One region of the Streptococcus sp. 544 genome, then DNA from elsewhere that is predicted to be linked to it. Evidence: predicted binding sites of a transcription regulator. Region 1 holds the regulator's gene; the other holds the start of a gene.
The links. The regulator HrcA, encoded in region 1, represses chaperone genes, less so after heat shock. The targets are predictions, from matches to a motif close to TTAGCACTCNNNNNNNNNGAGTGCTAA.
Positions count from the first base shown of each region.

Region 2: the regulator HrcA is predicted to act here: its motif matches at 2,848-2,874, upstream of groES (co-chaperone GroES).

Region 1 covers NZ_VMMU01000013.1:4,637-19,820, reverse strand. Annotated here, with positions in the region: gene HT728_RS06645 (hypothetical protein) at 1-87, opposite strand, end outside; gene HT728_RS06640 (PncF family bacteriocin immunity protein) at 374-493, opposite strand; gene HT728_RS10665 (hypothetical protein) at 771-1,127, opposite strand; gene HT728_RS06635 (sensor histidine kinase) at 1,196-2,545, opposite strand; gene HT728_RS06630 (LytTR family DNA-binding domain-containing protein) at 2,559-3,296, opposite strand; gene HT728_RS06625 (helicase BlpT) at 3,592-3,921, shown strand; gene HT728_RS06620 (ABC transporter permease) at 3,983-5,032, opposite strand; gene HT728_RS06615 (ABC transporter ATP-binding protein) at 5,029-5,760, opposite strand; gene HT728_RS06610 (HIT family protein) at 5,828-6,238, shown strand; gene HT728_RS06605 (hypothetical protein) at 6,248-6,535, shown strand; gene dnaJ (molecular chaperone DnaJ) at 6,930-8,069, opposite strand; gene dnaK (molecular chaperone DnaK) at 8,544-10,367, opposite strand; gene grpE (nucleotide exchange factor GrpE) at 10,638-11,162, opposite strand; gene hrcA (heat-inducible transcriptional repressor HrcA) at 11,189-12,223, opposite strand; gene HT728_RS06580 (DUF2812 domain-containing protein) at 12,384-12,896, opposite strand; gene HT728_RS06575 (DEAD/DEAH box helicase family protein) at 13,504-15,184, shown strand, end outside.
Region 2 covers NZ_VMMU01000027.1:4,397-19,580, forward strand. Annotated here, with positions in the region: gene HT728_RS09390 (epoxyqueuosine reductase QueH) at 1-757, opposite strand, end outside; gene groL (chaperonin GroEL) at 895-2,517, opposite strand; gene groES (co-chaperone GroES) at 2,533-2,817, opposite strand; gene HT728_RS09405 (PTS system mannose/fructose/sorbose family transporter subunit IID) at 3,117-3,971, opposite strand; gene HT728_RS09410 (PTS sugar transporter subunit IIC) at 3,952-4,794, opposite strand; gene HT728_RS09415 (PTS sugar transporter subunit IIB) at 4,818-5,312, opposite strand; gene HT728_RS09420 (hypothetical protein) at 5,339-5,776, opposite strand; gene HT728_RS09425 (extracellular solute-binding protein) at 5,937-7,229, opposite strand; gene HT728_RS09430 (response regulator transcription factor) at 7,226-7,909, opposite strand; gene HT728_RS09435 (sensor histidine kinase) at 7,884-9,221, opposite strand; gene HT728_RS09440 (substrate-binding domain-containing protein) at 9,221-10,186, opposite strand; gene HT728_RS09445 (single-stranded DNA-binding protein) at 10,274-10,669, opposite strand; gene HT728_RS09450 (SDR family NAD(P)-dependent oxidoreductase) at 10,747-11,508, opposite strand; gene ytpR (YtpR family tRNA-binding protein) at 11,550-12,176, opposite strand; gene HT728_RS09460 (thioredoxin family protein) at 12,192-12,509, opposite strand; gene HT728_RS09465 (DUF4651 domain-containing protein) at 12,506-12,805, opposite strand; partial or broken gene HT728_RS09470 (N-acetylmuramoyl-L-alanine amidase family protein) at 12,896-13,093, opposite strand; gene HT728_RS09475 (hypothetical protein) at 13,337-14,011, opposite strand; gene HT728_RS09480 (LytTR family DNA-binding domain-containing protein) at 14,016-14,462, opposite strand; gene HT728_RS09485 (phosphatase PAP2 family protein) at 14,682-15,184, opposite strand, start outside.

The sequences.
Region 1 (15,184 bases):
CTGATACCAAGCACTCTCCCTAAGCGGATATAGAAAGATGGACATGATTAGATACAAGATGAAAATGACAAGTATTTTTTTCTTCATAAGATTTCCTCCTAAATGTTTGTTGAGCTAGAACCTTTACACTATTAGTATAGCACTTATTTTGACCTTGGATCACTCAAATCACGAATGGTCATCAAAACATCTTGAATTGTAAAAAATTTAAAAAGCAAGCATGAAAAACATACTTTCCTCTTTATATTGTATTGATACCAACTTGTTTGTAGACTTTTCATCCTGCTATCACATATCATTTTGACAGGCGAAACAAAATTAAAGAAACTCCCCTGTAAATTAAGCTAGCAAATACAGGGGAGAAATTTATTTTTTAGAGGGTACTATCTGTATCCTTTTTGGGAGATTTTGAAAATATTTTTCTAATTAAATCATCCATATAAGGACCAAATATACCAACTACTAAACCAATAATAAAACTTTTAAAATCCATAATTACCTCCAAGTACACAAGCTCAAGTCTTTAAGCAACCATAATAGCCAATTGTAACATTGTTTTTGCATTCACGAGGAATACCTCTTTTTACTTTCGTCCTATTACAACCTTAATAAGGTTAGTATACTACTATTTTTTAAAATTTTCCATCCAAATCATAAATGGTCATCAAAACATCTTGAATTGTAAAAAATTTAAAAAGCAAGCATGAAAAACATACTTGCCCTAGGGGAATTTAACAATGTGAAAATACAAAATAGAAAGCTATTCACCCTTACTTCCTTCTGTTCTCATATATTCTCATAATCGCAACAAGGATACAGGCTGTCCCACCTGCCAAAACCAGAAGAGTAATGATAATGTTGAGAATTTCAGGCGTCCTCTCTATTCTGTTGACAAGACGGACTAAGGACAATACTGTCAATAAGAGTAAAGCTACTGACCCTGTCCGAATTAGAGAAGTCAGTCGGTTCTCAACCGCATATAAGAATGATGGTAACATAACACAGGCTATAGCAATCACAAACAGATTACTCCCCGTTTCTTCTCCCTTATTCACCACGGAAATCATGAGAAGATTCGATGCTATGATTAACGTAGAACAGATGATAAAAAAGGATTTCTTATTCATTTAATATACCTCGCATACTATAGTATTTTAATTGATGACTTTGGGCAGTACTTCTTTCAACAAATCTTCTAATCATCAACTGACATCGAGTGAATTGTTAAAACCTGACGAAAGACTTGATTTTGGCAGGTGGTATTGAGACTGGTATTGGGATGGCTTTCCACAATTTTCATGACGGTATAGAGACCAACTCCTCTCTCCTCCCCTTTAGAACTTGCTCCAAAGGAGAAGATTTCAGAAATATCGATGCCCTCTTCTTTGATGGAGTTTTCGATGATAAAGGTCTCCTGTGCCCCATTTTTTAAAAAGGCGATTGAAACATGAGGTTGACAGGCTTCTACACTAGCTTCAATAGCATTGTCACAAAGGATAGACACAATGGTTAGAAAATCAAGCAAGCTCATCCCCTCGACCTGAATCTCCTCTGGAACTTCGACATTAAAGACAATCTTCTTATCTCTGGCTTTTAGAAATTTCCCTGCTAGGAGACTTTTGAGGGCTTTATCACGAACATTCACGAGTCGTCCAAGGTCATATTTATTGTCCTGCAATTTTTCACTGGAATCCTTTAAGACGGAGTCGTAGACCTCTTTTATCTGCTCCATATCCTCCTCTTCGATGCCCAGACGTAAGCTGGTTAAGAGGTTAGTGTAGTCATGGCGAAAGCTCCGGACTTCCTTGTAAAGTTCCTCTATATGCCGACTATATCGCTCCATATCTCTGTAGCGCAAGGCCTGCTCTTGGTCCAATCTCTCATGGAGTTTGTCCTTCAAATAGGTATCCAGTTTCTTGATAATCCCCATAAAAAAGAGCAAGTAAAACACTAGAATCAGATGGCGAACAGTCGTTGATTGAATACCTTGTTCATATTCAAAGAAAGACAGACTTTGCATCACTAGATAATAAGCCCCCATTATCCAGTTAATCCTGGTCAGGGACTTTTGAAAACCTTTATCGAGAATCTCCTTTCTCAAGTTAGTGAAATCATAGTCCAACCATTTCAAAAAGACTAAAACTATGAAGCAAACGAATATCGTCATCAATAAAAAGATAGGATTGCTACCTTTATCTACAATTTCTTGTCCCCAAAATGGAAGCACAAAATAGGAGACCCCTCTATAAAAGAGATTCACCAATATAATTGGAAAGAGACCATAAAAGAAAAGGAGTTTTTTAGGAAGCCCTCTTAACAGTAAGAAAGACAAACCTATACCGTACAAGGGTTCCATAAAATAAGATAGATAATCATTTCCTACTATATAGCTAATCATTACAAAAACAACTGCCAAAAGTAGCTTAAAAAGAAAGGCCTTAAAAATTCTCTCAAAATTGAGACCAATTCCATCTACCTTAAAGAAAATAACAATTTTTAGCCCATTAGTAATAAGCGTATACAATAATATCCAAGCAATATTCATAAACTCTCCTAGCTCAATGCAAGTTATTGATAGCTTCAGATACTTCCCTGACCTTATAACGCGCGATTAGACAGCTTCCACCATTGGGAAAGAAAAGGAGTTTTTCTTTCTTATCCAAACGAACCACATTGGCAGGATTGATGAGAAATGAGCGGTGGCACTGCAAGAGACGAGGTTCCTGCTTGAAAACCTCCTCTAAACTCGCCGTAAATTCCAGCCTGTCCGTCTTGGTATAGAGAATAACACGATGGGCTCTGGGCGATGTTTCGAGATAATAAACCTCTTTAAAAGGATACTGGAATTGGGCAAATTTTGATTTAAAGTAAAAACAATCTTCCGCCAGACTTTTACTATCTTGACTATTGGCATAGAGGAGGGCTGTCTCGATACGAGATTCAAACTCCTCTGCTGACAAGGCCTTATCAATGTAGTCCAGAGCAGACACTTGGTAGCGAAAAGACAGGGGCATAAACTCTGAGTGAGTCGTCACAAAGACGATGAGAGCATAAGGATCCCAATCCCGAATCTTTCTAGCCACTTCCAGACCCTTCATCTCCTCATTTCGAATCTCAATGTCCAAAAAGAATAGTTGATGGGCTCCCTTCTCATGCACCTCTGCCAGCAGCTGGTCTGGCTTGCCAAATACCTCAAAAGAGCTAGGAATGATCTGATGTTCTTGCAAGAGTTTCTCAATCGTCGTTTCAATCCTAGTCTGTTGGGAAAAATCATCTTCTAAAACAAATATTCTCATCTTCTTACTCTCCTTGTTTCGATTTCTTCCTAAAAAGAGAATAGCAAAAATACTATGATACAAGCCCACCAAATCCTAAACAGACCTTTAACGCTCCTGAAGGGTAGCTTGTTCCTCAAATAAGCATGATAATCTTACAACTATTTTATCATAAAATCTTAACAGTACCATTCAGGAAATTTCAAGAACAATTAAAGATTTGATGGTGAAAAAGGAGATAAAAGTGATAGACTGACAGTATCAAAATACAGTTGCTAGAACCAAGACTAGCACCCAGATTAGAGGAGGAATTCTCATGACAGATACAGACCCCATCAAAAGAGCTCAGACTTTGATTACTGACTTAAACAAAGCCTACCAAGCATGCAAACAGGCAACCGCTGACGACGTCCGCTTTCAGGAGCAATTAAACTCTATTCTTGGCTTTCTAGCTAAGGCTGAAACAGTGGATAATCGAGTCTTGATTGAACTGGAAAAATTCTACCAGACTTCCAGTCTTCTCATGGGACTCAGCGCTCTCAATCCAGACGCTCCAACTCGCGCCGCTTGGCGGACCTATGACCGCTTCCACTTTGACCAAGTCAAGACCAAGTTGAGTCTCTACGGACCAACCATTATCCTGTAGAAAATAAAAGAAGTTGAGACAAACTGAACTCAACTTCTTTTTTAGTGTCATATAAGAAATGTTAGTCCTGCATCTGACGTTTTACCTGATAAGGTAGGTACAAAACTAGTAAAACCAAACCAGCTCCCAGTAAGGCTAAAAGGGCTAGTTTTTCTTGGAAGGTAATCAACCCAACAACTAATTCCACTACTAAGACCAAACTGGTCAATCCTCTGACCACTGCCTGCAAGCCTTTTTCCTTTTGCCCCTTGTCCAGCGGAAAGAGTTGGGTCAAATACTGGTAGTCAAAGGCATGATAGAGGGCCAGCAACTGGAAGAGCAAGAGGTAGTTAAAGAGAACTACCACTGCTGTCGCAATCCAAGCTTGCTCAATAAAAACCTGTGCCAGCAAGGAAAGTAAGAGCAAACGGAGACTGAGAGCAAAGAGGTCTCCATTTCGCAGATAAGAACGCAGATAGAGATTTTGCCAAATCTTCCCAGGCACCTTCTGAACAGTATTTAGGATAAAGTCCAGATAGGCACGACGCTTGACACTGTTTGAAATTCCCTTTACCTGCGTAAAGAGGGCAAAGAAACGAAGCAAGACTTGCTTGCGCTTGCTTTCTTGGGAAATGACATAGTCCCAGTCTAGTCCAGTTTCAGTGAAAAATTTGCTGGCCTTTTGACGAAAGAGGAAATATTTTCCTACCCCCAATAAAAGCACATAGACCAGAAAAACTGGCAAGCCATAACCCATGGCTAAAAATAAGGGCGCAAATAAAAGCAAGAAAAGGGTCTGTACAAAGAGCCAAAAGACTAGGGAAATGCCAGTTTGACGCTTGAGATGGAGTTTGATTTCCTCTTCTCCGACCAAGAGAAAGAGCTTGTCTGGAGCCTCCATATAGGTGGCAATTCCTCCCCAAAGCAAAAGTAAAACAGACGTAATTCCTACAAATAAAAGGATAGGCCAATGATTTTCAGGAAAATGTTGTAAGAGTTGACTGTATTGGTAGGCTAGAAAGCCCAGCAGAACAAGCAGGAACAAGACAAAGTGGTCATTGAGAACATAGCGCAAATAACCAAGACACTCCTTACGAAAAGCCTGCTTTCTCTTTAAAAACAAGTCTTTCATAGCTCCTCCTCTTTGGTCAGAGCCAAGTAAATATCATTCAAACTAGCCTCAGGCATATCAAAGGCTTCGCGCAGTTGCGCTAAATTCCCCTTGGCACGCACTTCCCCTTTGTGAAGAATGACAAAAGCATCACACATCTTCTCAGCCGAATCCAGCACGTGGGTACTCATGAGAATGGACTTGCCTTTTTGCTTTTCCACTTCCAAAAGCTGAATCAAGTCCGCAATAGCCAGCGGATCAAGACCAAGGAAAGGCTCATCCACGATGAAGAGACTCGGATCCACCACAAAAGCACAGATAATCATGACCTTTTGCTTCATCCCTTTTGAAAAATGAACAGGGAACCAATCTAATTTCTGGTCCAGACGGAACATTTTTAACAAAGGTTCCACTCGATCAAAAGCCACTTTCTGGTCAATACCATAAGCCATAGCAACCGTTTCGATATGCTCTCTGAGGGTCAATTCCTCATACAGACTAGGTGTCTCAGGAATGTAGCCAATCTGCTTGCGGTAGCTAGTCGCGTCTTCTTGCAAGGTCAAGCCATTGATATTGATGGAACCACTATAAGGTGTCAACAGACCGATAATCTCATTGATAGTCGTCGATTTACCAGCACCATTGAGACCAATCAAACCGACCAACTGCCCACTTTCAACAGTAAAGGACACATCTTTCAAGACAGGGACATGAACATAACCACCTGTCAGGTTTTTAATTTCTAACATATTTTCTCCAAATCTGGTATAATGTAGCTATATTATATCAAAATTCAATACAGTAGAGGTAGATTTTATGTCAGATTGCATTTTTTGTAAAATCATCGCAGGGGAAATTCCTGCTTCAAAAGTATACGAAGATGAGCAGGTTCTTGCCTTTCTTGATATCTCTCAAGTGACACCAGGACATACCTTGGTCGTGCCAAAAGAACACTATCGCAATCTTTTGGAAATGAACGCTACTAGCGCCAGCCAACTCTTTGCCCAAGTACCAAAAGTAGCTCAAAAAGTCATGAAAGCTACCAAGGCTGCTGGTATGAATATCATTGCCAACTGTGAAGAAATCGCAGGACAAACCGTCTTTCATACCCACGTTCACCTCGTGCCTCGCTACAGTGCAGACGATGACCTCAAGATTGATTTTATCGCCCACGAACCAGACTTTGACAAACTTGCTCAAGTTGCTGAAACTATCAAAAACGCCTAAGGAGTTGCCATGAAATTATCCAACCTACTGTTATTTGCAGGAGCTGCAGCTGGAAGTTATCTGATCACAAAAAATCGCCAAACCATCACAGATGAAGTCTTGAATACCACTGACCGCGTTCAAGCTATCAAGGATGATGTGGATATTATCCAAAACAGCCTGCAAATCATCGACCAACAAAAAGAACTCATCAAGGAATACCAAGAAGACCTGACTTACAAGTTTAAGGTCTTGGAAAAAGATATCCAGACTAGACTAGCTGTGATCAAAGAAACACAGGAACTTAAAGATAAGTAAAAAGAGCCAATCGGCTCTTTTTTAAAAGGTAAACAAGTTATATCCCATCAACTATACATCATAATTTAGAAAACTCATACTCAATAAAAATCAAAGGGCAAACTAGAAAGCTAGACGCAGGTAGTACTTGAGTACGACAAGTCGACGCTGACGTGGTTTGAAGAGATTTTTGAAGAGTATCATTCACCGTTTCATAACTAAATCGAAGACTTTCCCAGACTTTCCGCCGTAATGAAAACACCTGAAATAGCTTGGTTTCAGGTGTTCGGAAACTTTGAGACCTAGGCTCAAAGTTTAGGTATGGAACTTCGAAGAAGGGCGCTACCGTCCGTCATTACTTAAGGAAAGTCTTAAAAAATCTATAAACAAAAAGAGCTCATCGGCTCTTTTTACTTTATTCTCCATCAAAGGCATCTTTAATATGGTCAAAGAAGCCTTTTTTCTTTGGATTGACTTTTAAATCACCTGCAGCTGCGAATTCTTTCAAGGCTACTTTTTGACGGTCGTTCAAGCCTGTCGGTGTTACGACATTAACGGTAACGTATTGGTCACCAACAGCACCACCACGAAGACTCGGAGCTCCCTTACCACGTAAACGGAATTTCTTACCAGTCTGAGTTCCCTCTGGGATAACCAATTCAACATCACCGTGAACAGTTGGGATATCAACTGTATCACCAAGAGCGGCTTGGACAAAGTTGAGGTTGAGATTGTAGAAGATAGTCGTGCCTTCACGTTCAAACTTGTCGCTGGCTTCCACAGAAACTACTACATACAAGTCACCGTATGGTCCACCATTAAATCCTGCTTCACCCTGACCGGCTAGGCGAATTTGTTGACCAGTTTCCACACCAGCAGGGATTTTTACATGTACACTATGGGCTTGTTTTTCATGACCTGTTCCGTGACAAGTTGTACATGGATCTTTGATTTCTTTTCCGCGACCATGACAGACATCACAGGTTACTTGGCGACGCATCATACCAAGCGGAGTCTGTGTATCGACGTTAATGACACCAGCACCATGACAGCGTCCACAAGTGACTGGACTTGTTCCTGGCTTAGCACCTGAGCCATTACATGTACGACAGCTAGCTTCACGGTTATATTTGACTTCTTTTTCAGCTCCAAAAATAGCTTCTTCAAAGGTCAAATTCACACGGTATTGGAGGTCATCCCCCTGACGAGGAGCATTTGGATTGCGTGAAGTACCGCCTCCGCCGAAGAAACTTGAGAAGATATCTTCAAAACCACCGAAGCCACCTGCCCCGTTGAAACCGCCAGCTCCACCACCGAAGCCTCCAAATCCACCATTGGCGCCTGCAGCACCATATTGGTCATAGGCAGCCCGTTTTTGGTCGTCACTCAAAGTCTCATATGCTTCTTGAACTTCCTTGTATTTTTCCTCAGCACCAGGCTCCTTGTTGATATCTGGGTGGTATTTTTTAGAAAGCTTACGATAAGCCTTTTTGATCTCGTCTGCCGAAGCGTTTTTTGACACCCCCAGACGATCATAAAATTCAGTATTGTTCATACAAGATACCAAGACCGTAAAATTCGACTGAAAAATAGGAAATCTGACGCTGGAGCGATGCTCCTAGGCAGATTTATCTTTTTTCCGAGAATTTAGGTCGGGTTCAATTCCTTTCTGTTATATTGAGTAAGAAATATGGGAACCCGTGTTCAATTCCCTGAACACCATTGTTCCTTTCTATTGATATTTTGAATCAAACTTCGATTTAGATCGGGTTCAATTTCTGTATGTCATATTGATGAGACAAACCCCAAATAAATCAGGTTTAGGTCCTTTTTATCGAAAAACAGAGGCTGGGTTGCAACCTCTGGATTTCTTCCTATCATTACGACGTTCAAGTTTTAAAAATCAAACTAGTAATGCTAAATCGAGCACTCCCTAACCTCTTGGTGAAAAAGACAAATCTTCCTAGAAACTAAAGTTTCTGCGTCAGATTTCCTATTTTCACTGTGAGGTTTTAACGGGCTTTGCATCTTATTTTTCCGTAAACTCTCCGTCTACGACGTCATCGCCTGCGTTTCCTGTTGCTTGTGTGCCTTCTGCTCCTGCTTGAGCTTGTTGGGCTGCGGCGGCTTGTTCGTAAAGTTTAACAGCAAGTCCTTGAGCTTTTTCGTTCAATGCTTCAAGTTTTGCTTTCATGTCGTCCAAGTTGTTGTCTTCTTGCGCTTTCTTAAGGTCATCAAGGGCAGCTTGGGCAGCGTCACGTTCTGCGTCGAAGCCTTTGCCTTCAGTTTCCTTGATTGTCTTTTCAGTCGCAAAGATCGCTTGGTCTACTTCGTTACGAAGGTCAACTTCTTCTTTACGTTTTTTATCTGCTTCAGCATTAGCTTCTGCATCTTTCATCATGCGGTCGATTTCTTCGTCAGTCAAACCTGAGTTAGATTGGATGACAATAGTTTGTTCTTTTTGAGTTCCAAGGTCTTTGGCCTTAACAGACACGATACCGTTCTTGTCGATGTCAAATGTTACTTCGATTTGAGGAATTCCACGAGGTGCAGCTGGGATATCTGTCAATTGGAAACGTCCAAGAGTCTTGTTATCTGCTGCCATTGGGCGTTCACCTTGAAGAACGTGGATATCAACGGCTGGTTGGTTGTCTGCCGCAGTTGAGAAGACTTGTGATTTAGATGTTGGAATAGTAGTGTTGCGGTCGATGAGTTTTGTGAATACACCACCCATTGTTTCGATACCAAGTGACAATGGTGTTACGTCAAGAAGGACAACGTCTTTGACATCACCAGTAATCACACCACCTTGGATAGCCGCACCCATAGCAACTACTTCATCAGGGTTTACTGATTTGTTTGGTTCTTTACCAGTTTCAGCTTTAACAGCTTCAACAACGGCTGGGATACGAGTTGAACCACCAACAAGGATCACTTCGTCGATTTCTGACAAGCTCAAACCTGCATCCGAAAGGGCTTGACGAACTGGAACTTTTGTACGTTCTACAAGGTCACGAGTCAAATCGTCAAATTTCGCACGAGTCAAAGTCATTTCCAAGTGAAGAGGTCCAGCCTCACCTGCAGTGATAAATGGCAAGCTGATTTGAGTTGAAGTCACACCAGAAAGGTCTTTCTTCGCTTTTTCAGCAGCATCTTTCAAACGTTGCATTGCCATCTTGTCAGTAGACAAGTCAATACCGTTTTCTTTCTTGAATTCTGCTACCAAGTGATCGATGATTTTTTGGTCAAAGTCGTCACCACCAAGTTTGTTGTCCCCTGCAGTTGACAATACATCGAAGACACCGTCACCCAATTCAAGGATAGAGACGTCGAATGTACCACCACCAAGGTCAAATACCAAGATTTTTTCTTCTTTGTCAGTCTTGTCCAAACCGTAAGCAAGAGCGGCTGCAGTTGGTTCGTTGACGATACGTTCTACTTCAAGACCAGCGATTTTACCAGCATCTTTTGTTGCTTGACGTTGAGCATCGTTGAAGTAAGCTGGAACTGTGATAACTGCTTTAGTTACTTTTTCACCAAGGTAGTCTTCAGCGTAGCCTTTCAAGTATTGAAGGATCATAGCTGAAATTTCTTGTGGAGTATATTCTTTTCCGTTAGCAGAAACTTTTTCAGAAGTTCCCATTTTAGATTTGATAGAGATGACTGTATCTGGGTTTGTAACTGCTTGGCGTTTTGCAGCATCACCAACGATGATTTCGCCGTTTTTAAATGATACTACAGATGGAGTTGTCCGATTTCCTTCTGGGTTTGCGATGATTTTACTTTCAGTTCCTTCAAGAACTGCAACTGCTGAGTTTGTTGTACCTAAGTCAATACCGATAATTTTAGACATGTGTTTTCTCCTTAAATTTTATATTCTATTTTTCTTTTAGATACTCTTCTTAAGTGGCGGCGCCGTCAGAGCTTGACTCGTCAATCTCTTTGACTAAACTTTGAGCCTAAGGTCTCAAAGTTTTCGCAAATAGCGCCACGGCGAAGAGTATCGTCTTTTGTTCGCTTCGCTCACTATTGCAAAGCTGAACTACTTTTTTATCTTTCTTTCATAGTTTATTGTCGTTTCGGACAAGTTTTCTATTATGTATGTTACAACCGTCAGAATTGCCTAGTTGTAAACAACTACCATGGCTGGGCGTAGGATGCGGTCATGGAGTTTGTAGCCTTTTTGGAAAACTTGGGCGATGGTATCTGCTGGGTGTTCATCGTCTGCTGGGAGAGTTTGGATAGCCATGTGGTAGTTATGGTCAAATTCGCCGTCAGCTGCGATTTCTTCGATTCCTTCTTCTTTCAAAGCGTGAATCAAGCTTTCTTGCACCATTTCCAAGCCCTTCTTCACATCATCTGTCAAACCTTCAACTGCGAGTGCACGCTCAAGGTTATCCAAAGAAGGGAGAATCGCTTTTGCCAAATCCTGGCTACGATAACGTTGCAAGTTTTGACGCTCTTCATTGGCACGGCGTTGGATATTTTGCATTTCCGCATGAGCACGAAGGTATTTGTTTTCGTACTCATCTGCACGTTCATTTGCCAAGTCCAATTCAGACTTCTCAGGAGTTGTTTTTTCTACCGTTTCCACAACTTCCTCTTCTTGGACTTCTTCTACTTCTTCATTTTTTATATCTTGGGCCATTTTCGCCTCCTTTAATGATTTCAATCTTAATGTACTTCGTAATGATTACTGCTGAGGTAGCGGTAAAAATCTGTCAACTTCATGGTCAAAACACGATTGACTACATTGACTTGGTTGATTAGCTGTTGGTAATCCAGATTGACTGGACCGATAATGGCTAGAATTCCAACTCCCCGATAAGGAATGAGGAACTTGCTACTAATCACCGCTAGGTCAGCTAGACAGGACTCTTGACTGTCTGCAACACGGACGTTTTGCATCTGATCTTCACGCAACCCCTCACGAATCTCCAGAGCCACCTTTTGCGGTTGGTCAAAGAACTGATAGGCTGCTAGATTGGCAAAATTCAAGAGATTAACCTTACCCGCCACCACAATATTTTCGTTGAACATTTCCTTAAAGATGTGTTCAAAGAGATCAATCACATTATCCGTTGTTGTAAAGTAACGCTGGATAATCTGCGGAATCTCCGTCCGAATCTTGTAGTGAATATCTAGAACGGTGTAGCCGAGGAAACGTTCCTGAATGATGCTCTTCAGTTTCAGCAAATCCTCCTGCAAGAAGTTCCTTGGAATCAGAAACTGACTGGTAACCGTTCGAGACTCGTCTAGGGTAAATACCGCCAAGGCTGTATGTTGCCCCAGAACAACAATATCAAAGGCTGTCAACCGTTGCCTGCTGGGCTCAACATCCAGAGCCACTACCGTACAGCCACTCAAGTCTGTTAGTAGATTAGCAGCCTCTTGCAGAATATCCTCAAGCTTGAAAAATTCCTGATCAAAGGCTTTGACAATCTCATAAACCTCATTTTCAGCCAGTCGGTCAAAATCCAGTGAGTGTTTCACATAGTACTGAAAACCAGCAACACTTGGCATCCGACCGCTTGAAGTATGAGCCTTCTCAAGCAGACCTTGCTTTTCTAGAGCCGCCATGTCATTACGAATGGTTGCACTGCTAGAGTTAATAGACTCTTGCAAGGCTTTAGATCCGACAGGTTCGTGCGTTTTGGTAAAGATGTCAATAATCAGATTTAAAATATCCTGCTGACGCTCTGTAACCACCTCATCACTCCTCTCTGTCTGATCGATTAGCACTCAACATACTCAAGTGCTAACTCATGATTCTATTATACACCCTTAAAAGAGAATGTCAAGATAAAAACTCAAAAAATTAGCACTCTTTTGCCAAGAGTGCTAAAAATCGGTCTGAAGACCGAGAAACTCACCTTCCATCTACTTGATATTTCCTTTTTAGTCTGAAATAACCATAGATTAGATAAGAAATCATAAAGGCATATAGAACAAAAATGACAAAGAAAGGTTGCGACAGTTCTTCTCGAAACAAACTCATACAAACAACAAGACCACCTAAGAAAGCAGCTGCACATGAACGAAGTCTATATCGCATAACTTCCCATCTGAGCCCCTTACTCATATAGACTTGATCCTCTGGAAGTAAATCAGAAGCCGATTTACGAAGAATCGAACAAGAACCTGCTCCTATCAATTCCCAACCTCTATTTCTACAATCTTGCAGTTCATGCTTATATTTTTTAAGAAATCTAGAATCATATATATAGTAGATGACATCGTCTGGTTGACATTGGTCAAAATAGAAAAAACCAAAACGACTCGTTCTATATCTCCAACCTTTCAAGTGCATCTCATGCAAATATTCTTCTTCCTTGTCCAAATCAACAATGGTGAAAATCCGAAATTCTACTCTGCTATTCATTGTCTTACCCCAAAATTAGAAAACATGCCTGGTGTTATTTATTAGATAATTCTTTCCACTTTTGACTCAATCTCCAAAAAATATAAGAAATCTGAATCGCAAAAACTATCAATAAAACCCAATCTATTATGAAAATCAAAAATACTTCCCAACTGAAAGAACTACCTCCACTGACAAACTTTGAGAAAACCGGTAGTAGAGCTAAAAAGAGAAGCAAAATAGGAAGCATCCGCCTCGTTAAAATCCGTTTGACATAAAAAAATCTTTATTCATGCTAAAATATTATAGTAGAATTTACACCAGTTTTTGAATGGCTGATGTAGATATTTTATACTTTCAAAATGTTTAAATGTGATTATTTATTTTTGAAAAATAGCTCACCAGCCCGACTGAAAGTGCTTATAGAATGATAATAAGTCGCCTGCCAAAAACAGCGAAAAATAGCGGTGTTATGCGGAGATAATCCGACTCGATGCTAAAGTATATTGTATACTTATTTTCAACAATTTAGCAGAGTATTTTTATAAGTATGATATAATAGAAGTATAATTTGTTCTGATAGTTTATTTTATGGAGAAGTATATTTTTAGAATGCGGAGGGTTCAATATGGTTGAGTTTATAAAGTCTAAGAAAGAAATGAGTGAGGAGGATATTAAAGCAAATTTCATCACTCCTGCTATTGTATCCAAAGGATGGAAAAATGGTGAGCATATCACTTACGAAGAATACTTCACTGATGGTCGAATTGAGGTTAGAGGAGATAAGGCTCGTCGTAAAGAAGGAAAAAAATCAGACTATTCACTGTATTACCAATTTGGAACTCGAATTGCAATTGTTGAGGCAAAGGATAATAAACACAGCGTTCGAGCAGGATTACAACAAGCTATTGAATATGGAGAGATTTTAGATGTTCCATTTGTTTATTCTTCGAATGGTGATGGCTTTATTGAACACGATCGTATCACGAGAGAAGAACGTGAGCTGGAGTTAGACGAATTCCCCACTCGTGAAGAATTATTTTCTCGTATGACGAAGGAAAAAGGATTGACATACGAAATTACAGAAGCTATCTCAACTCCATACTATACAGACGCCTTCTCAATGAAAACGCCACGCTATTATCAGCAAATAGCTATCAACCGTACTATTGAAACAGTTGCCAGAGGACAAAAACGAGTAATGTTTGTGATGGCAACAGGAACAGGGAAAACGTTCATGGCTTTTCAAATTATTCATCGCCTTCGAAAAGCTGGTTTGGCTAAACGAGTTTTATTCTTAGCGGATAGAAACATCTTAGTAGACCAAACGATGGCTGAAGACTTTAAGCCATTCGAAAAGGTAATGACGAAAATTACACCAAAACTTTTGACTGCTCCTGAAAAATTAAATTCTTTTGAAATTTATCTAGGACTTTATCAGCAACTAACTGGTGAAGATGGAACTGAAACACATTATCAAAAGTTTGACAAAGACTTCTTTGATTTAATCATAATTGATGAAGCACACCGTGGCTCAGCTAAGGAAGACAGTAACTGGCGTAAGGTGATTGATTATTTCAGTTCTGCTACACAAATTGGGATGACCGCTACTCCTAAAGAAACCAAGAATGCTTCCAATATGGAATACTTTGGTGAGCCAATCTATACTTATAGTTTAAAACAGGGAATCGAGGATGGTTTTTTGGCTCCATATCGTGTTATGAGGGTTAATTTAGATGTGGATGTGGATGGTTATCGTCCAGAAACTAGAAAAGTTGATGCTAACGGACAATTAATAGAAGATAGGTACTACGGCAGGAAAGATTTTGACAAAACCATTGTCATTGATGATAGAACTCAAAGAGTTGCCAAGTTTGTTTCTGATTATATGAAGCAAAACAATGCACGATTTGATAAAACAATTGTTTTTTGTGTTGATATTGACCATGCCGAGCGAATGCGTGCTGCACTTATAAAAGAGAATCTAGACTTAGTCCAAGAAGACTATCGTTATATTATGCAAGTAACTGGTGACAACGCTGAAGGAAAAGCTCAACTGGATAACTTTATGGATGTCAATTCTAATTTTCCCGCTATTGTAACAACGTCTAAATTATTAACTACAGGAGTTAATGCTAAAACATGTCGTTTGATTGTTTTAGACTCTAATATCCAATCCATGACTGAGTTTAAACAAATTATTGGTCGTGGCACACGTCTTTATCCTCAAAAGGGGAAAGAATTTTTTACGATTATTGATTTTAGAAATGTTACCAATTTGTTTGCTGACCCTGATTTTGATGGTGAAC
Region 2 (15,184 bases), on a different contig from region 1:
ATTTTGTAACAGTAAATTTGATGTGGGAATAGTCTTTTTCAACATCCTTATCCAGCAAGAACGCTGTAGCGTCCTTCTTAACTTGAACCAGGTCAATATTCTGGGCTTGAGCCGCATAGACGCATCCACAATAACATTGACGGTAGATGTCATACTCTTCACACATCTCTACTGAACGTTTGTAGCCTTGATTTTTCTTGAAATCACTTGGAAGATAGTGTGTTGTGTAAATTTTTTGCACATCAATTCCGATGCTGTTAATGGTTTGAGAATTCTTATGAGGACTGATGGTCAAGGCTGAGCCAAAGTAGTCAAAACCCAAGTCCATAGCCACTTGCGCTGTCTTATCCAGTCGGTAGTCAATGCAAACCTTGCAACGATCGCCTCCTTCAGGCTCTTCCTCCAATCCTCTAACCAATTTTCGGTATTCATTTGGTTCGTAGGGAGCTTCTAGGTACTGGACCGTATTTCCTGTCCGCTCATTGAAATCACTGACAAATTTCTTGGTAACATAGGCACGCTTATGGTATTCTGCCTTGGGATGGATATTAGAATTGGCAAAATAGATGGTCACATCTGCATACTTGGTCAAATATTCTAGGGTATAGGTACTACAAGGGGCACAGCAAACATGCATGAGAATGGTTGGCCGCTGCTCATTTTTCTCCCATACTTGTACCATTTTCTGCATGACACGGTCATAATTAATCTTCTGATTGGGGTTCATCTTGCTCAGAATTTCTTCTACATCGATCATGTTTTTCTCCTTTTTCTAGTCTTATTTTATCATATAAGTTAGGAGAGCTCAAATCAATTTAGAAGTGAATAGCATAAAAAGAAGGAATAGTTATTCCCTCCTTTTGTGTTTTTTATAAGTTGTTTTCTATAGAAAGCTTACATCATGCCGCCCATCATGCTTGGATCCATTGCTGGAGCCGGAGCTGCTGGTTCTGGTTTATTGGCTACGACTGCTTCTGTAGTCAAAATCAAGCTGGCTACAGATGCTGCATTTTGTAAGGCTGAACGGCTCACTTTAACTGGGTCGATGATTCCCTCTTCAATCATGTTGACCCACTCGCCAATTGCTGCGTTGAAGCCTGTACCAAGCTCAGCATTCTTCAAACGATCGATGACGATAGAGCCTTCAAATCCTGCATTGTGGGCGATCTGACGAACAGGTTCTTCCAAGGCACGGAGAACAATATTGCGTCCTGTTGCTTCGTCTCCTGTCAATTCCAAATTAGCCACGGCTGGAATGACATTTACAAGAGCTGTCCCACCACCAGCAACGATTCCTTCTTCAACAGCTGCACGAGTAGCGTTAAGGGCATCTTCAATGCGGAGTTTCATTTCTTTCAACTCAGTTTCAGTTGCAGCACCGACCTTAATAACCGCTACACCACCTGACAATTTGGCCAAGCGTTCTTGCAATTTTTCACGGTCAAATTCAGAAGTTGTAGTTTCGATTTGAGACTTGATAACTGCAACACGGTGAGAAATGGCTTCAGGATTACCAGCCCCTTCTACGATAACAGTGCTATCTTTGTCCACAGTTACTCTCGCTGCTTGACCAAGAGCTTCAATTGTCGCATCTTTCAACTCAAGACCAAGGTCTTCTGTGATAACTGTTCCGCCTGTTAAGATGGCAATGTCTTCAAGCATGGCTTTGCGACGGTCACCAAAACCAGGTGCCTTGACTGCTACCACATTGAAGGTTCCACGAATCTTGTTCAAAACAAGAGTTGGAAGAGCCTCGCCATCCACATCATCCGCAATAATCAAGAGGGGACGATTGCTTTGGAGAATACTTTCGAGGAGTGGCAAAATTTCTTGGATATTGGAAATCTTCTTGTCTGTAATTAAAATGTAGGGATTTTCAAGGTCAGCCACCATTTTTTCGCTATCTGTCACCATGTACTGTGAAAGATAACCACGATCGAACTGCATTCCTTCCACAACTTCAAGTTCCGTTTCCATACCACGTGACTCTTCGATAGTGATGACTCCGTCTTTACCAACTTTTTCCATGGCTTCAGAAATGTATTCGCCTACTTTTTCGGAACGAGAAGAGACGGCGGCAACCTGAGCGATAGCTTCTTTGTTGGCAACAGGGATGGCGTTGTTTTTCAAGGCTTCTACTGCTGCGGTAACTGCTGTTTCAATCCCACGACGAATGCCGATTGGATTGGCACCTGCAGTGACGTTTTTGATGCCTTCACGGACGATTGCTTGGGTCAAGACAGTTGCAGTTGTCGTTCCGTCACCTGCGATATCATTGGTTTTTGAAGCTACTTCTGATACCAATTTGGCACCCATATTTTCAAACTGGTCTTCCAATTCGATTTCTTTGGCAATAGTTACACCGTCATTTGTGATGAGTGGTGAACCGAATGATTTTTCAAGAACGACATTACGACCTTTTGGTCCCAAGGTTACTTTAACAGTGTCTGCAAGGATATCGACACCACGGACCATAGCTGAACGGGCATCTGATGAAAATTTAATTTCTTTTGACATACTTACTTTCTCCTTCTATTCTTCAATGATAGCCAAGATGTTAGCTTCGCCTACGATGATGTACTTTTCATCGCCATCTTTGACATCAAGACCTGCGTGGGCTTCAACTAAGACACGGTCTCCAGCTTTAACACTTGGAGCAACCAAGTCACCGTTCAAGGTACGAACACCTTGTCCAATAGCTACAACTTTGGCTGTTTTTGTTTTTTCTTGGGCTGAGCCTGCAAGGACAAAGCCTCCAACAGTTTGTTCTTTTTCTTCTACTTTTAAGACCACACGGTCTCCTAATGGTTTCAACATCTGTTTTCCTCCATGATGAACTACATATTATTAGCACTCTTTATATCTGAGTGCTAATTCATGATTCTATTGTATCACTTGGTCAGAAATAGTCAAGAAAAAAGTCTGACTTTCTGAGGATGAATAGATAAATTTCTTTATCCTAATTTTGCACTTTAATATTGTAGAATTTTAACCAACATGATTTATGGAATTAGTATTTTCGTTAATTCTTTTATAAAAAATACCGAAACTCTAAATCCTTATATTACGCATATATAAAAAACAACGATTATAAACCGTTGCTTTTTTACATACTATTAATATTTCAATCCTGGATTGAAAAATCCTAAGGCTACTCCTACAAGTGCAATAACTACCAATAATAGCATCACCCAATTTGGAGAAACTTTCTTTTTAGCCATCAGCCACCAACATAGAACAATAAAACCTGCTGTTAAAAGACCTGGATAAACACCATCAATCTTTTCTTGTAAGTTTAAAAATGTTTCTCCATCTCCATTTTTCAGCTCTAGCGCCGTAGTGACAGATACCCAAGTTGCTGCAACAGCTCCTATGACCATACCACCAACAACACTAATTGATTTTCTTAGCGCCTGACCTTTAGGACCTACTAAAAATTCTACTGCTTTATCTCCAAGTTCATATCCTTTAAAATAAGCAAAACGCATTCCAAGATAGACTAATAGATTCCATGCAATAATATAGAATATTGCACCAGAAATATTTCCTCCTTTAGAAAGACCTAGAGCTATCCCCAAAAGAACAGGAATTAATGTTCCTACAATAAGTGAATCTCCAATACCTGCAATAGGCCCCATTAGACCGGCTCGCATTCCATTGATGGTCTCACTATCTACGGCATCTCCATTTGCACGCGCTTCTTCCAAACCAGCTGTTATCCCAACTACTAGAGAACCCAACTGCGGCTCAGTATTAAAGAATGCTGTGTATGTTTGCATAGCTTCTTTTTGTTCTTCCTTAGTATCATACATTTCTTCTACAATTGGAAGCATAGAAGTTAAATATCCAAAAGTTTGCATATGTTCTTGAGAAAAACATGTCAGATGTCCATAGAACCAGTGGTGAAATGATTTTGTCAATGTTTTTCTTGATATTTTTTTTCGACTCATTCTAAATATCCTCCTCTTCATCAAATCCCATATCACTGACAACTGCTGTCGTACGGGCAGATTTAATAACTTCTAATTCATAATAAATTACTGCAAAAATTAATGACACAACACCACTTGCTACTAAGTTCAAGCCTAAAGATTTTGCTAACGTGAACCCGACAAAGAAAGGAATAAAGTCTGTTGTTTTTGTAACAATTTGTTTCAAAAGTATTGCAATACCCACACATGGAAGGAGTGCTCCTACAGTAAATAGAGACTTCATTACAAAACCATCCATCGGAAGATATACTTTCATAAGATCAACCATATCTGGTCCAAATTTTGTAATAATCATTGTTGGTAAGAAAGAAAAGATAAAATGTGAAATCCAAGGATATACCCAATCAACAGCATATAACTTCTTAAAATCACCTTTCTCTACAGCTTTCCATCCAATGTGTTGCCAAAGCAAGTTCATAGTAGCTGTACCATAGAATAAAACAGTTCCAATTGTTCCAACCGCGGCTCCAATTGGCGCTGCTGCTGCTGCAATCGCCACTTCACCTGAAATATTATTTGCATGAACAAATAGGATAGATAACGGAATTCCGATATAAGAAATTGCCCGTACATCGGCCGATACAGTTCCACCAGGTGTCACTAAGGCAATATATAATACCTGTAAAGCCACACCAACGATTACCCCTGTTGTTATATCTCCTAATATTAAACCTACAATTAAACCACCAACTAATGGACGCCCCAAAGTATAGTTACCAATACTGGATCCCCCCATACCTGGCATCGATGCTAAACTTGCAAACAATCCTAAAAGAGCTGCTTGAATCCAAGAAATTTCCATCATTTTGTCTCCTTATTTCATTATTAAAATCCAAATTTTGATTTAAAATCACTCCAATAGCCAATAGATACATCTGGTAATAATTGGAATCTAACTTTATATCCTGCTTTTTCAATTGCTTCTAGTGCAACTGCTTCCTCTTGAGTAATTGATTGATTATTTCCCAACTTGATAGCACCTGGTCTATCGTTAGCAGGTCCTACAATAATTTCTTTAACATCTCCTGGAATAAAGCCCTGGTCTACTAAAATTTCTTTCATATCAATTGGATTTTTAGTAATCAAAAAATATCTACTATCCGATTCTGTTACTTTAGATGATTTTTCTTTAAACGCTTCCTTTGTCCAAACAAATGTTTTTTTATCTGACGCACCTTTATATGCCTGAATTAAAACCTTATTAGATGCAGCAGCGTCATTTACTGCAATTAATCCATCACATGGATGTTCTTTTGCCCATCTAGTGACTGTTTGTCCATGAATCATTCTATCGTCAATTCGTACAAATGTTACTACCATAATTTTTTATCCCTTTCCTTATATAACTAAATATCGTCTTCTTCATTAAGATTATCATCTGATCCGACTTCAAATTCTTGTAGAGCCGATGATGATTCGTTTAATATCGTAGAAACAAGTTCACTTCCAGTCAGAATGTCTTTCATCACCACTGCTGTAAGTGCCATTGTTAAGTTCATACCTCCCAAAATAGTTGCATTCTCTAATTTTCCAAATTCTTCTAATACTGTTGCAACAGTTGTTAAAGGACTTCCCCCAACAATATCTGCTAAAACAAGAACCGAATCATTTTCATCCAGAGATGCAATAACATTCTTGACCTCTACAGAAAAACCTGCAAGACTTTCTCCATCTTTTAAGCCAATCGCTATGACATCATCTACCTTATCCGAAGCAAACATAGAAAGAGATGATTTCAATCCCTCTGCGAGCCCTCCATGACTGACTAATATCAAATACTTCATATTTCCCTCCTTTTATTGATTTTATTCTATCATCCTTATCTTCACTTTATAATTGTTAAATGTCACAAAAGTTTATTGATAAATGTCAATAAAAAAATGACAAATGTCAATAAAGACATCTGCCATGTTCGTATTATTTAAGAAATAATAATCTTGATATCTATTTAAGGGTTCCTATATCTAGTTCTTTTTGTAACTTAATAAGACTACCTTCAATATCCGTGTTATTTTCATCCATAGATAATGCTTCTAATCTTTCTTCTATTCCAACCAATGATTTTGAATCTATTCCTTTTGAAATAGTTGTAATTGAATTTTTCATTATATAATCCAGTGAAGTAGTCGTTAAGGCATTCTGACCAATCATTCCTTTCTTCATCAACTCTTCACTCTTCAAACTAGTTACTACCTCTGGTAATACTGAGCTTCCTTGACCCTTATTAAATAAATTTTGTTGAATTTCACGATTAATTGTTAAAAATTCTATAAACGATACGGCAAGGTTTGAATTGCGAGAACGCGAAGAAACCACGTATAAGGAAGTATCTGTTACAGTAGAACGAATGTCTTCCTTAGTAGTTGGCAATGAAATACATGTCCAGTTAAAATTTGTATATTTGGCCACATGATAAGGAAAAGGTTTATATGTTCGATATTGTGCCAAACTCATTGGATAAAAGGCCACATGCCCTTCATCAAAATCTTTATAGGTTACTTTGTAACGTCCGTTTAATTGATTCAATCCCCTTATATAGGATAAAGCATCCTTCATTTCTGACGAATCTATACGAGGAATACCACTCTCAGAAATAGTAACACCAAAGGCCGCTAGAGATTCTTTCCAACTATATCCTGTTATCCCAAATTGATCAACGATTCCATCTCCATCGGTATCTTTTGTAACTTTTTTACTAATCTCATAGAGATCTTTCTGCGTCCACCCTACTTCAGGAATTTCAATGCCCTCTCTTAAAAGTAAATCTTGATTTACACACATCAACATGGGATTGCTTTCATATGGAAGACCGTATAAATCATCTCCGTATTTTGCTGCCTGCAAAGATACATCATAGAAATTAGAGGCATCTTCTTGAGACAGATAGGAATTTAGTTTTTTTAAAATACCTTTTGATGCAAATAAAGATAATTGGTCGCTTGATAATAGAAATACATCCGGTTCAGAACCTTTTAAAATTTGACTTGAAATCCAATTAGAATACTCCTCCTTAGGAATACCTGAATCATATACAATTTTAACCCCTGGATGAAGCTCTTCAAATTTCTTAATAGCCTCATCTAGTACATAGCTGTTATTCCCTGTAGGAATTCCCCAACTAGAATCAGAATAAAAACCCAGCCTAATAATCTTTATCTGCTTGTTTTCCCAAATAAGAAATAAACTCAAGCAACTTAGCACAAACAGTATCGCTAGAAACAATTGCTTTAATTTCATTTATCCATTTCCTTTGAAAAATTCTTTTGTGTCACACCTGTTTGTACAGCCCATATGGCTAACTGTGTCCTATCTCTCAAATTTAGTTTTGAAAGAATGATAGAAAGGTAATTGCGCACTGTTCCCTCGGATAAAAAAAGATTACTGGCAATTTCCTTATTTGATTCTCCAAATGCCACTTGCTGAATAATTTTCCATTCTGTCAGTGATATATTTTCAATATTCTCTTCCTTCACAGTAATAGAAAAATTGGTCTGTGCCATCTGCGAGAACAATTGAAATACCTTACTAGCTATATTAGGATTAATCATAGCTCCACCTTTATACACTGTCTGAATGGCTTGATATAACTCGTCGGTTGAAACTCCTTTTAATAAATAGCCAGATGCACCATATTTTAAAGCACTAAAAATGAATTCGTCGTCATCAAATGTTGTTAAGATTATAATTTTTATATTTGGAAAAAGTTTTTTGATTTCTTTTGTAGCCAATACTCCATCCATTCTGGGCATTCTAATGTCCATTAAAATTATATCCGGTTTTACAGTCATAATGTTATCCATAGCTTCGATACCATCACCAACGACGGATACAACATCAATATCAGCATATACTGATAAAATGATCTGCAAAGACTCTCTAATTAACGCCTGATCATCTGCAATCATTACCTTTATCATATACTTCACCTCCTATTTTTGGAAAAACTATTTTAGTGTAAAATCCTTCCCTATTTTCAAAATGAATAGAACCACCTAAAATAGAAACTCGCTCTCTCATTTGTTTCAAGCCATACCCAATTTGTAAGTCGTCAAAACCTATTCCATTATCGTGCAAAACTATTATGTTGTTATCCTCACTCATAAAGCGAATGCTCATTTTACTAGCATGTCCGTGACGAACAGAATTTGTCATAGATTCTTGTATAATCCTAAAAATAGTATCTTCCTGCATAACATCTAAATCAATATTCCCCCATTCATATTTTAGATCGACAGAGAGTTTTGATAGAGACTCATACTCACTAATCATTAATATTAGAGCATCTTTTAAACCATTATTTTGCAAAGCTCCTGGTCTTAGTCTATGTAATGATCCCCTAACATCTTTTATCCCCTCTCTAACTGCATTTGAAACATTTTTCAACTGTTCTTTAGCACGGATAGGATGAACATCAATTAGTACAGAAACAGCATCAATCCCTGCTGAAATTCCTGTCAACGCATGACCTAGAGTATCATGAATTTCCCGAGCAATTCTTTTCCTTTCTCGATCTTCAGCGATTTTCTCTGATAACGATATGTAATGATTCAATTCAGTGTTGACTCTAGATAACATTTTAAGCTCTTCCTCAATATTATGATGTTCTTTAATCACGTATAGGATATAAGACAATAAAGAGATGATGAAAATAATAACATTTAATGATGTCAATGCATTTTCTAAAAATAACACTACACCTCGTATGGAAGATGGATAAAATTGGATATAGGTAGCTAGAGATGGAACTTTTATAAATAGTGACAAGATTTCATAGTCTGTTAAAAGTAACATTAAAAAGCTCAAGAAAATAAAAATAATCCAAGAACGTTTACTATCAGAGTCTTGAAACTCTCTTGAACTATAGAATATATCAGCAAAAACTAATAATATTATTCCATTGTATGACAGATTTTGTGACCATATAACACCAATCATTAATACTATTTCAAACAAATTCCATTTTGAAAAAATTGGCCATTTTTTCTCAGTTGAATACATTTTATAGGTAGATATAAAAATAATACCGACAAAAAAAATAATTGAATACCAAAAAATCTGGTCAGGTGATTTTGAAATATTGTTTAATTCTCCCAATAAGAGTATCATCTGTCCCTTTGAAATTACATAGTTTGTAATCTGTATATACAAAGCTCCATTGTATATAATGGTTAGAAAATTAATTAACAAAAGCAAAATTATAGAGTACTGGACACCTTTTACCTGTTTCATTACTGCCACCCATTAATATCAAACTGAATTATATTATTTTTATCAACAAATTGTACAGGTATAGTATATAATTCTTCAACTTCTTCTTTTTTTACTAATAAATCTATTGTTTCCGATACTTTTCTACCCATATGAGATGGAAATTGAGCAACCGTTCCCGTAACTTCATCTGTTGTAGCTAATAAATGCTTCATATCTGGTGAACCATCTATTCCGTAAATAAGTTTTTTTGAAGTTACTTTCAATTCTTTAATTGCTGCTAAAGCTCCTATAGCTGCTCTATCATTTAAAGCCACTATAGCATCAAATTGTAAACCTTCAGATAAGGCATCACCTACAGTAGTCATAGCATACTCTGTTTGACCAACTGTTTCTCTTTCTGAGATAATTTGATAATGTTCTTCTGATTTTATTGTATCCAAAAAACCAGTTATTCTCTGATTAGCTGATAAAGCATCTTTGTGCGTTAACAAAAGAATATGAGCATTTGAGGTACGTTTCATCAAATCCTTGGCAATTAATATCCCAGCATGGTAATTATCAGAAACTATACTCGTATCAACTTTTATATTATTCAACTGACTATCTACTGCTATAACTCTAATTCCAAAATTCTTTGCCCTACTTAACGCTTCTACAATTTGCTCGCTATCACTCTTAACCGGATTAATAACAATAACATTCACTCGCTTCTCTATAAACTCATCAATTTGTTTACTCTGTTTTTCTTCACTCATCTCTGCATCCCGAGTATACAATATCTGACCTTCTGAATCAGAATAGCGTTGAATCTCATTATGTAAATGTCTATAAAATTCACTATTCATCGTCATATAAGTCGCTCCAACTTTTATTTGTCCCGGAATAGGATCTGTCTGACTCACATGAGTATAAATTGCAAAAACAAATACGACTACTGTACAAAATATAATTTTGACGATTGTTCTTGTATATTCTCTACTCATTCCAACCTCCAAAAAGTTTCAACTAGTTCATTGTAACACATTTAGACAGTATAAAAAAGCCTGAGACCAACTCAGACTTTTCAATGTTTAAAATGGCAATTCTTCCTCTTCCAAGACTAGGTCTGCCAAGTCTTGGCCTGCATTATTTTCACGCATGGCACGTTGAGCACGACTTTCCAAGAGTTGGAATCCTGTGACAAGTACTTCGGTCACGTAGTTCATCTGGCCATTTTTCTCAAAGCGACGGGTACGAAGTTCTCCATCAACAGAGATAAGACTACCTTTAGTTGCGTAGCTGGCCAAGCTTTCTGCTAGCCTACCCCAAAGGACCATATTGACAAAGTCAGCTTCACGTTCACCGTTTTGATCTTTATAACGACGGTTTACTGCAATAGTTGCTCGCGCCACTGACTTGTCATTGCTGGTTTTGTGCAATTCAGGTGTAGACGTTAAACGTCCAATCAAGATAACTTTATTATACATATTTTCTTCCTCCTACTTATCTATTCGTAGGAAATCAAAAAAAGTTACAGAAATTTGTAACTTTTCGAGAAAATTTTTTATTTTTTATGAACCATGAAACCTGTCGCCTGTTGATTGGCCATAATGGTCATATCTGTAATCTGAACACGACGAGGTTGACTAGTCACATAGACTACTGTGTCTGCAATATCCTGAGCTTGCAAGGCTTCTATTCCTTGGTAAACGGACGCAGCTCGTTCTTTATCACCGTGAAAACGTACCGTCGAAAAATCTGTTTCGACAATTCCAGGCTGAATGGTCGTCACCTTGATATCCGTTGCGATGGTATCAATTCGCAGACCATCTGAAAAGGTCTTAACTGCCGCCTTGGTCGCTGAGTAAACAGCTGCACCTGCATAGGCATAAATTCCTGCGGTTGACCCCATGTTGATGATATGTCCTTGATTGGCTTTTACCATTGCTGGCAAGAAAGAGCGAGTGACTGCCATCAAACCTTTGACATTGGTATCCAACATGGTCAACATATCCAACTCTTCATAATCCTGATAAGGTGCTAAACCTAGAGCCAGTCCGGCATTGTTGACCAGAATATCAATCTGACCTATCGTTTCTAGAATATCAGAGCAGACAGTCTTTACCATGGCCATATCCATGACATCTAGGGGAAAAGTCCAAACTGTTTGATTTGGAAAGACTTCTGCAAACTCCGACTTAAGAGTTTCTAATCTGTCTGTCCGTCGTCCAGTTAGAACGACATTCTCACCCTGCTCCAGATAAGCACGCGCAATCGCTTCACCGATTCCTGATGTCGCCCCTGTAATCACTACATTTTTAGCCATCTTATTTCCTTCTAGCTGGTCTATCAGATACTAACAACTTCTTAGGCAGTCCAGTGTTTAGCTGGATCAAATGGAGTTCCAACAACTTGGTCTTCTGATAATTCAATAATACCACGTTTTTGCGGAGCATTTGGCAGATGCAATTCACGAGGACTACACATCATTCCAAAACTCTTTTCGCCACGAAGCTCGCCTGGGAAAATGAGATTGCCTTTTGGCATCATAGCTCCAGGAAGAGCTACAATGGTTTTCAACCCCACACGCGCATTAGGAGCCCCTGCAACGATTTGCACTGTCTTGTCACTTGCGACTGCAACTTGGCAGATGTTGAGGTGATCACTATCTGGATGAGCTACCATCTCGACAATTTCACCGACAACAAACTTAGGTTCTTTGTCATTGACAATTTCTTCCACAAAGCCTTCCGCCTGCAACTCTTGGTTCAAACGAGCGACTTGATCATCTGTCAAAAAGACTTGACCGCGCTCTGCAATTTCAAATAAACTTGAAACTTCGAAAATATTCCACGCCACTGTTTCTCCATTTTCTTTGAGGAAAACACGGGCTACCTTTCCTTTGCGCTCCACATCCAGTTTGGCAGCTCCACTGTTTTTCACGATGACCATAAGGACATCACCGACATGTTCTTTGTTATATGTAAAAATCATTGTTTCTCTTTTCTCCTATTTCAGTCCTGCTAAAAAGTCGTTAATTTGTTGCTTACTTTTACGGTCGCGATTAACAAAACGACCGATTTCCTTGTCCTTTTCTAAAACAACAAGGCTAGGGATTCCATAAACATCCCAGAGTTTGGCCAAATCCATATACTGATCTCGCTCCACTCGAATAAAGGTGAACTCTGGATTGGTCTCCTCAATTTCTGGCAAGGCAGGATAAATATAACGACAATCGCCACACCAGTCCGCCACAAAAAGAAAGACTTTCTTGCCATCTTTTTCTACTAAAGATGCTAATTCTTCTAAACTTGCTGGTTGTATCATAAGACTTCCTCCTCATAGACCAGGTCTTCATTTTCATAGACAAAGGTATAATGACGGCCATCTTCAAAAATGATGCCACCAACCAAGCTCTCCAGACTGCTTTCATAAACTTGAACATAGAGGGTCGCAATTTCCCCCATGTCTGAAAAATGGTCTCGCACAATCGCTGTCAACTCTTCCTGAGTCTTCATGAGCTTACGGTCATCTGCAACTTTTTTCGTAGCAAGGGCAAGGCTTCCAATACCAAGCAGAGCCAAGCCTGCTATCCACATTTTTTTAGCTTTCATACCATTCATTTTAACACAAAAAAGGCTTCAGGACAAATGAGGAAGCAACAGAAAAGCAAGTAAAAAGCCTCTTCCTTGCATGAAAAGGACTTTTTATTCTTATTGCCAAACGCCTGAGTTGCCAACGTAATAGCCATCTGGTGTGTAGGTATTGCGAAGCATCTTACCTGATGAAGCTAGATAATACCATTTGCCATTATCTTTGACCCAATCATTCGCTAGCATGGCACCAGAAGAACTTACATAATACCATTCTCCCTTGTCATAAACCCAAGTGTTTGCTTTCATGGCTCCTGAGCAATTAAAGGTTCAAAAAGCTGTCCAATATCATTCATTTTTTTAAAAACATTTGACACTACATCATCCACGCTGTAGGACATAGATACATCAAACGTAAGAGCCAAAATATCGAAAAATATACAACTTTTAAAGGCAACATTTCATTTTTTAAAGTCTAACAACCATAGAACTGAAATCAGAGCAAGGCATCAATTTCCTACTCTTAGTACGCCTATTTTGATGATTGAAGTGAAGATTTTTTTATTTAACGTAGACAATCCCCAATTTCCCAAAAGCCACATCTCCACGGATAATCAAGGTTTTACTTGTTGGGGCTAGAGAAGTATCTGCCTTGGCTACACCACAGAAAGTTTCCACCTTCAAATCAACTCTCCAATGTTGGGGAACATAGATAACTGCCTTTCCAAAACCAACTTCTACTTTCAGGGTTGCAGTATCTCCTAAAATCTCTGCATTGTCGTAATATATCTTGGCATTGCCAAAACCAACTTCTACTTGATCCTCTACCAATTCTTGATTTTGCTTGTAGAAAGTCCCAGTCCCAAAAGCAACTTCCTTATCTGTAAGAATGTTTTTTTCACCATCATACCACCATTTTTTTCCATTCCAAGTTCTGTTAGAATGAGTGAGTGCGCTGACACCCATTACGATTAAAATACTAGCTAAAATAAGCGAAATAGGAGATAGCTGAATCCAATCATAAAAAAGATTCACTATATTTAATGCTGTTAATGCTAAAAAAGTGGCACTTGTCCAATGATGCCTAAGGGAAGATTCTATTGCCTTATACAATAGAAAAGCGATAAAGACAAAAGGAGAATACTTAGTCTCCAAAGATGGAACACCATAATGTCCCTGTAATAAAATCCATGCTGCCAATACTAGCAACACAATACCAAATGCTTTCTTTTTCATGTTCTTACCTCATGTTTCTTAGATTTTCTTTTAGGAGGGATTGATAGTACCGCGACACGTGAACCTCCTTGTGGGTCTGATAAAAGGAAATGGTGCCCGTTCCTGAAAAGGACTTGTCCACCGAATAGATTTGCCGAATATTAGCAATCGTTGACTTGGATACCCGACTAAAATAGCGAGGAAGGATAGACTCTAACTCATAGAGTTTGAGCCGAACTTCGTAGGCATCTTTCTGGGTATGGGCATAAATCTTGCTACCTTCTGTCTCAAAGAAGAGAATTTCCGATAAGTCCAGATAATATTCACCTGTTCCCTTGTAAAAAATCAACCGAGGAGACTTGGACTCTTGCAAGAGTCGCTGTAAATCCGCAATCTCATCTGTCAAAGCCGCTGCCTTGATGACAATTTCAGTTTCATCTAAATTGCTGTCAATTTCGATTCGTAACTTCATTCCATCTCCTTTCTGACTCTACTATATCAAAGGAAAAATAAGAAAACAAGAGCAAAAAAGCAAGTGGTTACTTTAGGCACGTAAGTGGTTCTAGGACCGCCTTATACTCTTCGAAAATCAAATTCAAACCACGTCAGCGTCGCCTTACCGTACTCAAGTACAGCTTGCGGCTAGCTTCCTAGTTTGCTCTTTGATTTTCATTGAGTATTAACTTACAGGTCAAAATAGAAAGAAAAGCACACCCCACACAAGACCACAAATATAACCAACTACTACATCCTTGGGATAATGCACGCCACCTAAGACTCTCACTAGACCTAGGAAGGCTGATAATGTCAAACAAATCATCCCCATAGTTAGACTAGCATGCAAGCAAGCCATGGAGATAATGGTTGCTGAAAAGACATGACGACTGGGCATAGACTGACCAGGACTATCTCTGTCAAGCAAGGGTTTAATATCCCATTCCTCATAAGGTCTAGGGGCATTGATTTTCTTACGAAGAAAGGACAAAATCACAAAACCTGATGCAGGGATAAACACATACATCAAGACCTGTTTCCCAAGTCCTTCTTGGAGATAGGTAGTGGCTAACAAGGTCAGATAAATCATAGGTATAACTACCGTCATGAACCGATTGAAAGTTCTTAACAAGCTCAGAAGAAAGGGCTTATTCCCAATGTTACTAGCAACGTGGCCATACCATTCTTGATAATTTTTCA